3 regions of the Bacillus sp. CZDM1 genome follow, and region 3 is predicted to be linked to each of the others. Evidence: predicted binding sites of a transcription regulator. Region 3 holds the regulator's gene; each other region holds the start of a gene.
What was found. The regulator Rex, encoded in region 3, represses fermentation and respiration genes when NADH is low (regulators of the CRP and FNR family bind a similar motif). The targets are predictions, from matches to a motif close to TTGTGAAATATTTCACAA.
Positions count from the first base shown of each region.

Region 1 (3,211 bases), on a different contig from region 3:
TCAAGATTGACATTGTATGAACGGAATTACGGTAGGTTTGGTGTTTACGTAACTTTTTCATAAACGTTTTTACAATTTCAACGGCAATGCTGTCTACACGGTCATCGTTGTTTCCGTATTTAGGGAAGTCGCCAGTTGTTTCGAAATCAACAGCTAGACCGTTTTCATCGCGAATAACTTTCACTTCAGCATATTTAATAGCACTTAATGAGTCAGCTACTACGCTCAATCCAGCGATTCCTGTTGCCATGGTACGTAAGATTTGAGAGTCATGTAGAGCCATTTCTATTCTTTCATAGCTGTACTTATCATGCATATAGTGAATTACATTTAAGGTATTGATATATAGACCTGCAAGCCATTCCATCATTTGATCAAACTTTTCCATCACTTCTTCGTAATTCAATACCTCAGAGGTGATTGGCTGATATTGTGGTCCCACTTGAATCTTTAATTTCTCATCCACACCTCCGTTAATGGAGTAGAGAAGTGCTTTTGCAAGGTTCGCACGAGCACCGAAGAACTGCATTTGTTTACCAATTTCCATAGCGGATACACAGCAAGCAATTCCGTAATCATCGCCGTACTCAGGACGCATAATATCATCGTTTTCATATTGGATAGAGCTAGTTTTAATGGACATTTTTGCACAATATTTTTTAAAGTTTTCAGGCAGCTGAGGTGACCATAGTACTGTTAAGTTTGGTTCTGGAGCAGGACCTAAGTTATCTAGTGTGTGTAGGAAACGGAAAGAGCTCTTTGTTACAAGTGAACGACCGTCAGATGCCATACCGCCAATTGACTCAGTTACCCAAGTTGGGTCACCACTGAATAAGTCATTATAATCAGGTGTACGTGCAAATTTAACTAAACGAAGCTTCATAACAAAATGGTCAACGATTTCTTGTGCTTCAACTTCGGTTAAAGTACCATTTTGCAGATCTCTTTCTATATAAACATCAAGGAAAGTAGATACACGTCCAAGACTCATTGCAGCACCGTTTTGCTCTTTAATAGCAGCTAAGTATCCAAAATATAACCATTGGAATGCTTCTTGTGCAGTTGTTGCTGGCTGAGAAATATCAAAGCCGTGACTGCTGGCCATTTCTTTTAATTCTTTTAATGCACGAATTTGTTCTGCAATTTCTTCACGAAGACGCATATTGTCTTCTGTCATTACCTTGCTTGTATTCTTTTGATCCATTTGTTTTTCCTTGATTAAGAAATCTACTCCGTATAGCGCTACCCTACGATAGTCACCAATAATACGTCCACGGCCGTAAGCATCAGGAAGTCCTGTAATAATTGCTGCTTTACGAGCTAACATCATTTCATCTGTATAAGCGTCGAAAACTCCTTGGTTGTGAGTTTTACGGAACTCTGTAAAGAATCTTTCGATTTCTGGATTTAGTTCGTATCCATAAGATTCTAATGCTGCTTTTGCCATCCGAATTCCACCGAAAGGCTGCATAGAGCGATTAAAGGGCTTGTCGGTTTGAACACCAACTACTTTTTCTAGTTCTTCATTTAGGTAACCTGGAGTGTGAGAAGTAATCGTAGATACTGTTTCAGTATCCATGTCTAGGACTCCGCCTTTTTCGCGTTCCTGTTTTGTTAATTCCATTACTTGCTCCCAAAGCTTGTTTGTTGCATCTGTTGCACTAGCTAGGAAGCTGTCATCACCTTCGTATTGATTATAGTTTTTAAGTATGAAATCACGTACGTTAACTTCTTTTGTCCAAGTGCCTTTAGTAAAACCATTCCATTGTTCCATGATTAGTTCACCTCGTAAGTTTGTTTACATTTAATATAACTGTGTAACAGTTATTTCTTATCTAAAGTGTAACAGATTTTTTGTGAATGAAGTCACATCGATTGTTAACATATTGTGAACCTTATTTCTTTATTGATTTATCAAGGTTTTTCACTTTCGGTATAAAGAAGAGTTATGAGCGTATATGAAAAACTGTACTATAATTATTTGAGTGAATACACTAACTGTTATATAAGAAAAAATCAATAATACCAACATGTTTATAGTGCAAACCACTGAAACAGCTGCCTATAACAATTGAAAAAAGCAGGAGAGAAATCTCCTGCTTTTAATCGACGATGATGTCTGCAATCATTGGACCATTATGATCTCTGTCTCCATGTACTTCACAAATCAAACGATACGTACCTTCTTTATCAATTTGAAGCGGTACCATTGTTTCTTCCCCTTTTTTAACGGTACCTTTAATGTCTGTACCTTCAATATAAAATGGGTGCTCCTCACCGTTAATACCACTAATGTATAGGTTTACCTTTTCACCAGCATCAACATTAATTGTTCCTGGATCCCACCGGTATACTTCTATTTCCTTTCCGTCTTTTGTAGTACTGTTATATTCTACTGTGACCATATGAATTTCTCTTACATCTTCATTTGCTGTTTGATTGAACACAGCAGTATCCCCAGCCTTTAACATAAACCAAGCAGAAATCGTTACGAGTAAGAACGCTGTTACCAAAATAAAAACAAGTGTATCTTTCTTTAATACTAAAAATTTCATTATTAACCCCCCAATAATTTGTCCTATTTCATGTTTATGCAGAGAAGGGAGGTAAACTTGTCTCTTTTTTATAATTTTTTTCTATTGCTCGTACATATACTTTAGAGAAATGATAATTTCTTTGATTTTCCAGTTGAAAAGTTTATAGTTTAAAATAGGTCTGAAAGTACAGGTGGTAAGTTATCGGTATGAAAAAAGGAAAAATATTTACAGTAGTGAAATTTCTCTTTCCATTACTCTTATTAGTGTTTGCACTACTTGAATTGAAAAAGTTTATCGGGAATTTAGACCTTGGATTACTTCAAACTGAAATTATACAACTACGGTCTGGTACTTTAATCCTTATTTTTTTTGTAATGTTTGCTGCTGTGTTACCCATGCTTCTCTATGATGTAATGCTAATGAAAATTCTAGGTGTAAAGGCAAGGAAAAAAGATGTCCTGGAACAAGCATTAATTGTGAATACCTACTCAAACTTATTTGGTTTTGGCGGTTTAATTGGGGCGATGTTAAGAACCTACTTTTATCATCAGTTTGAAAAGGATAAGCGAAGGTTAGTAGGCGGTATTGCTGCTGTTTCTTTTTTTTATATGACTGGAATGTCTTTACTTGCTATAATAGTAGCTTTGAGTTTCAGTGAACATCCCATTTTTGTG
Region 1 covers NZ_JBUESO010000001.1:123,973-127,183, reverse strand. Annotated here, with positions in the region: gene pflB (formate C-acetyltransferase) at 1-1,774, opposite strand, end outside; gene ACY3XC_RS00665 (cupredoxin domain-containing protein) at 2,103-2,555, opposite strand; gene ACY3XC_RS00660 (phosphatidylglycerol lysyltransferase domain-containing protein) at 2,744-3,211, shown strand, end outside.
Region 1: a site for Rex is predicted at 1,855-1,872, ahead of pflB (formate C-acetyltransferase). Genes of this name have one in related genera too.

Region 2 (3,211 bases), on a different contig from region 3:
TCGTGTTCTCCAGATTGAAGGACACTCGGTGTTTTTCCAATCACTTCATCCAGTGTATATCCCGTAATCTTAGTAAAAGCAGGGTTAACACTTATAATTATTCCATTTTTATCGGTAACCGTTATTCCATCAGTAGCATGGTCGACAATTTTGGCGGAAATTTCTTGCTTTTCACGATAGTAGAGCCAGACTACTAAGATTGAAGCTGCTAATGAAAACTCAGATAGCGACATGAAGCCTATTGCATAGTGTCCAGTCCAATTAAAGAGTATGGTCAAAATAATTGGCGGGAAAAAGCCGCCAAGACCACCCATCGCTGAGACAATACCATTCACGATTCCTGCTTGTTTCGAAAAATATAAAGGTACTAATTTAAAAATAGTACCGTTCCCAAGCCCTGCACAAATAGCCACGAATAAACAGCCAAATGAATAAATAGGCAATGAAGGCGTAAAGGCCAATAGAAAACCGGCGAAAGTAAGTCCAGTAAAAACACCCATCAAAATAAAAAATGGGTTTAATTTATCCCCTAGCCATCCGCCAACTGGCCGCATAAGAGTAGCCAATGCGATAAATCCGGCGGTCCGTAAGCCAGCATCAACCTTATCTAAATCAAAATGATTGACTAAGAAAGAAGGCAAATAGATTGTGAAGGCAACAAACGATCCGAACGTGATGAAATAAAATAAACTTAAAAACCAAAGCTTTTCATTTTTATAAACTTCTTTAATTACATCTGTTAAAGAGTTGTTAACCTTTCTCTCATTTTTATCACCAAAGAGAAAATTTAAGATCGCAAAGACCAAGACAACAACAAGAAATATTTGTATCGTTGTTCTCCAGCCAAATGCATTTGCTAGAACGGGTGAAGCGAACGATGTAAGTGCTGTTCCAATATTTCCGGAACCATAAATTCCATTAATAAATCCATGTTTTTCTTTTGGGTAATATTTAGGCAGGGAGGTAACACCAATAGAAAAAACAGCTCCGCCAATACCGAGCATTAATCCACCCAAAATTAACATGAATAACGAGTTAGCAATACTTAGAATCCCAATCGGAAGCAATAAAATTATAAAACTAATGGTGAAAATGGTTCTAGCACCAAATCGATTTGTCCAAAATCCAATTGGAACTCTTAGTAAAGACCCAAGGATTACCGGTACAGCCGTTGCCAAGGATATTTGCGTTGATGACAGCTTGATATCTGCTTGAATGTAAGGCATGAGTGATGAAATAAGTACCCATACCATAAAACCGGCAACAAGGCTTGTAGTTTGAAGATATAATTGTTTTGCACCTTGAGACATTCCAATCCCCCTTCATTTCCAATATGTGTAGTATTTCCATTAAAGAGCTATACAACCAAAACTTTTGTACAAATTCACTTATTGGTAAATTTTTCTTAGTGTATTATAGAACAATTTTCTAGATATAACTGTGAGGTATAGCACAAATCTACAAGTATAGTAAGATTTTTAAGAAAATGGAAAATATCTCCTCACTCGTGTATTATCATATTAATTTAATATAAATTCAATAAAAAAAATGATGATGATGATAGGGTGGAGGAAGCTTATGAATTTTCAACAATTAGAAACATTTGATCAGCAATATGAGTTGATGAAGGAACTTTCAGAGCGATTTTTGTCAAGAGCTCATCAAGTAGATTTAGAGGGAAGTTTTCCATTTGAGAATATTCAAGATTTAAAAGATAGCGGTTATACCTCATTAACTGTTCCTAAGAAGTATGGGGGAAGAGAAATTTCCTTATATGATATGCTTCGATTTCAAGAGCAAATTGCTGAAGGGGATGGTGCAACAGCGCTATCAATCGGCTGGCATATGGGGATTATCAAAAACCTCTCAGAAAAAAATTCTTGGAATGAAAACATTTTCAAAAAAATCTGTGAAGACGTAAAAAATGGTTCATTAATCAATAGTGCTGCAACAGAGCCAAAAACAGGAAGCCCGACACGTGGAGGAAAACCTGATACCTCAGCCTGTAAAGAGGGGGATAATTGGATAATAAACGGCAGGAAAACCTTTACTACCATGGCCCCCGTATTAGATTATTTTATTGTAAGTGCAACGATAAAAAATACAAATCTAGTAGGAAACTTCCTTATCCCTAGATCTTCAAAAGGAATACTTATTGAAGAGACCTGGGATAGTATTGCATTAAGAGGAACGGGAAGTCATGATTTAGTTCTTCAGAATGTATCCGTACCTAAGGAGTTCTTTGTAGAGCAACTAGGAAATGAGGGTAAGAAACCAAATGGCTGGCTTCTTCATATACCGGCTTGTTATCTTGGGATAGCGAAAGCGGCAAAAAAATATGCGATAGAATTTGCAATAGATTATTCTCCTAATAGTGTGGAAGGTACCATCATTGACTTACCGAACGTACGGCAAAAAATTGGGGAAATGGAATTGAAGTTGATGGAGTCAGAGTATTTCTTACATTCTGTCGCAAAGCAATGGGATGATTTTGACGAGCAGGGCAGGGGGGGAATGGGGCCAATCCTGGGAGCAGCCAAATTAAATGTTACAAATAATGCCATCGCAATAGTGGATTTAGCAATGAGATTAGTTGGAGCAAGAAGCCTATCATTAAAAAATCCTTTGCAGCGATACTATCGTGATGTACGAGCGGGGCTTCACAATCCGCCAATGGATGATATGACCATCCAAATATTAGCAAATCATGCCATCAAACAATTTGATTAATTTTTACTCACCTTGAACACTTTAACTAGTAAGGGGTGAAGAAAATGCCAAGAGGAAAAGAATTAAGCCAGCTTCCTAAATCAGATACCACAATTGATGTAGGAACAAATACAAAAGATTTACTTAAAAAAGGCTTCGACCAACAAATTACACCTCAGCCTAGTAATATAGATAAGGAAAACGAAGATATGATATAGGCGTTAAACTTCCCAATAAAAACTCCTCCACCTTTATTCGAAAGGTGGAGGTATTTTTTAGTCTTCAACAAGTTCCCCTATTTCAACAATCGTTCTTTCTTCAAGAGGACCTCTTAGGTGTACAGTAGCTGTTCTTCCATCCTCGTTTAATTGGTCAATCCAGACAGAAGTTCCATTATATTTAACTTCAATATCTGCAGAAGACGATAGAATTTGTTTAACACGGTTTACATTCATATTTTCACTCCTAATAATATTGTCATTTTATTTTTACCTTCATGAGG
Region 2 covers NZ_JBUESO010000001.1:102,496-105,706, reverse strand. Annotated here, with positions in the region: gene ACY3XC_RS00565 (nitrate/nitrite transporter) at 1-1,310, opposite strand, end outside; gene ACY3XC_RS00560 (acyl-CoA dehydrogenase family protein) at 1,579-2,730, shown strand; gene ACY3XC_RS00555 (hypothetical protein) at 2,775-2,927, shown strand; gene ACY3XC_RS00550 (H-type small acid-soluble spore protein) at 2,985-3,164, opposite strand.
Region 2: a site for Rex is predicted at 1,439-1,456, ahead of ACY3XC_RS00565 (nitrate/nitrite transporter). Genes of this name have one in related genera too.

Region 3 (3,211 bases):
GACTCTCCATATTGCCTTTAATCTTTCCGTGTCCATTAATCCGCGCATGATTCACAACAACGTTCCCAGTTACTGAACCTGAACCATTAAAATCCAGTTCCGAGCATTCCACATCACCTGTAACACTGCCTTTACCATTTATACTGACCGTATTGAATGATCCGCCATTTGATGATCCAAAGCCATTTATGAGCAAGTCTCCCCTTTTTTTCGTCTCCATTTGATTCTCCTTTATAATAATTTCGATTTAATTTCTTCCATACATGCCATTAGCGATAGCTGGGTGACTATTTTTGTGCCCCGTTCAAATTGGAAGTTCTCTGTATTAATAAGTAATAGACAAGATGAAACACCTAATTTCCGAGTGATCACCAATTCTGCGTTCTTTTGCTTAATCACTGACTTATTGTCTAGTAAAACCTGTAACAGCATTTTTCCTTCATCCAAATTAATTTCACCTGATTGAAGCAGCTTTTCTAAAACATACACTTCAAGGATTCGTGAAAAATTAAACGCAGGACCGCCCTTTTCTATTTCTAAATAATAATCAAGCACTGTATTTGAAACAATGTTACGCTTTACTAATTCATCTTTCTCCAGCTGCAAATCAGCCATATTCGGTGAAAACATATCAGCTAGTTCATCTAAAGAAAGGTTTTCTTTCATAAGTTGAATTTTATTAATTCGTTCTAAGATCTTAACTTTCGGAAAGAATGTTTCTTGACCTGTAAAGGTTGATTTTCTAATAAACCAATCCTCAGGTATAAGGTCTTTTCGTTTCCATCTATATAATTGCCCATAAGATATTCCGGCTAAATCCAACAAATCCTTCTTCGAAATTAATTCCTCGCTCATAATGAAAACCCCTTTCATAGAACGAATGTAACATAACACTGTTACGTTTGTAAAGTTTCCATCTATATTTTTATCCGACAAAAAAAGACCTTCTCACTATATACGTGAAAAGGTCTTTACTCTTATTCTTCTGTTTCCTCTGTTGGGTAGTGCTTCAGGAAGTAAATAAGTGATTGTAATTCGACAGCCAAGTCAATATGATGCACGCGAATCGATGGCGGCACATTCAGTCTGGCAGGAGTAAAATTCAGGATTGCCTTAATATTGGAATGTACAAGTCTATCGGTAATCATTTGTGCCACAGGAGCAGGTACAGTCAGAATGGCTACATGAACATCATCATTGCTTAAAACCTTCTCCAGCTCATCCATATGAAACACTGGTACATCACGAATCGTTGTACCCATCTTATTCGGATCCACATCAAAGGCACATTCAATTCTTGTATTATTATTTTTTAAAAAATTATAATTTAAAAAGGCTGTGCCAAGATTACCTACACCAATTAACGCTACTTTCGTTAATTCATCTTGATCTAATGTTTTCCGAAAGAACGTTAATAAATAATTGACATTATAGCCATATCCCTTTTTTCCTAAGGCTCCAAAATAAGAAAAATCCCGGCGAATCGTTGCCGAATCCACCTTCACTGCCTCACTTAGTTCTGCAGAAGAAACCCTCTGTTTACCGGAAGAATGTAGATTCTTTAAAAATCGATAATATAAGGGCAGCCGTTTTGCTGTCGCTTGTGGTATTTTCATTGTTTCATTACTCATATTCTCCCACCCCCTATAAATAGTTTGATCATTTATCTAACTTGTTCCGTCCTATGGAAATCTCCGTTTTTCCCACCCGTTTTTTCAACCAAATATGTTTTTCCTATAACCATACCTTTATCTACTGCTTTACACATGTCATAAACCGTTAATGCACATGTGGAAGCAGCTGTTAACGCTTCCATTTCAACACCTGTATTTCCTTTTGTTTTGACAGCAGCGGCAATATTTAATGTATATGCGGTATCATGTTCCTTTTCCCATGAGAAGGATATATTTACCCCTGTTAAAGGAATCGGGTGACACATCGGGATCAAATCCCAGGTCTTCTTTGCTCCCATTACTGCAGCCACTTGAGCCACAGCAAGAACATCGCCTTTTTTCATTTCGTTATTTGTTATTTTATCATAAATTTCTTTACTGACCGTAATACTGGAATGAGCTAGTGCCGTACGGGCCGTTTCTGGCTTATCGCTAACATCCACCATTTTCGCTCTTCCTTCTTCGTTAAAATGAGTAAATTCAGACATAAACAGTATCCTCCCATAAAATCATACTATATTTTTCGAAATTTGTCTGTGAAACCTTGAGCGAATGATAAAATATTTACATTTTTTTCTTAAGAGATATTCTCTTATTTTCCCCAACACCAAGACACTTTATTGCCGACTTTCTTCGAATAAGGTACACTTATTTTAGTGATTGAGGTGAAAAACAATGATTTTATTACAAGTGAATCAACTAGCAAAATATTATGGTGCAGACCTAATTTTATCGAATATAAAACTAGAATTACAAACGCGGGACCGCGTTGCACTTGTGGGGCGAAACGGAGCAGGGAAATCGACATTATTGAAAATTATAGCCGGGCACCTGTCCCATGATGGCGGAGAAATTATTAAGCCAAAGGGAGTAAGCATTGGTTATTTAGCACAGAATACCGGATTAGAATCAAACTTGTCGATTTGGGATGAAATGCTAACCGTTTTCGAACCACTTAGAAGTATGGAAAAGACACTTCGACATTTAGAGGTTTCGATGTCGGATCCTGCCGCTATGGAGGATAGTGCCCGCTACGACCGAATTTTAAAAGAATATGATGAACTGCAAGTGAGATTTAAAGAACAGGGAGGCTATCAGTACGAAGCAGATATTCGCTCTATCCTCCACGGTTTAAATTTCCGCAATAACTCATTAATGATATCCAGCTTAAGCGGCGGTCAGAAGACTCGTCTAGCATTAGGGAAACTCCTTTTAACGAAGCCCGATATATTAATTTTGGATGAGCCTACAAACCATCTCGATATCGATACACTTACGTGGCTGGAGCAATACTTACAAGGCTATGACGGGGCCATCTTAATCGTGTCCCATGACCGCTACTTTTTGGATAAAGTGGTCACACAGGTTTATGAAGTTTCACGGAGACAAATTCAAAAATTTATCGGAAACTATAGCTCCTATCTAGATCAAAAAGCGGCAAATTATGAACGTGATTTAAAAGTATATGAAAAGCAGCAGCAGGAAGTTTCGGATCTTCAGGATTTTATCCAGCGTAACCTAGCGCGTGCATCGACGAC
Region 3 covers NZ_JBUESO010000013.1:5,195-8,405, reverse strand. Annotated here, with positions in the region: gene ACY3XC_RS23020 (polymer-forming cytoskeletal protein) at 1-220, opposite strand, end outside; gene ACY3XC_RS23015 (YhbD family protein) at 232-855, opposite strand; gene ACY3XC_RS23010 (redox-sensing transcriptional repressor Rex) at 978-1,631, opposite strand; gene moaC (cyclic pyranopterin monophosphate synthase MoaC) at 1,664-2,161, opposite strand; gene ACY3XC_RS23000 (ABC-F family ATP-binding cassette domain-containing protein) at 2,349-3,211, shown strand, end outside.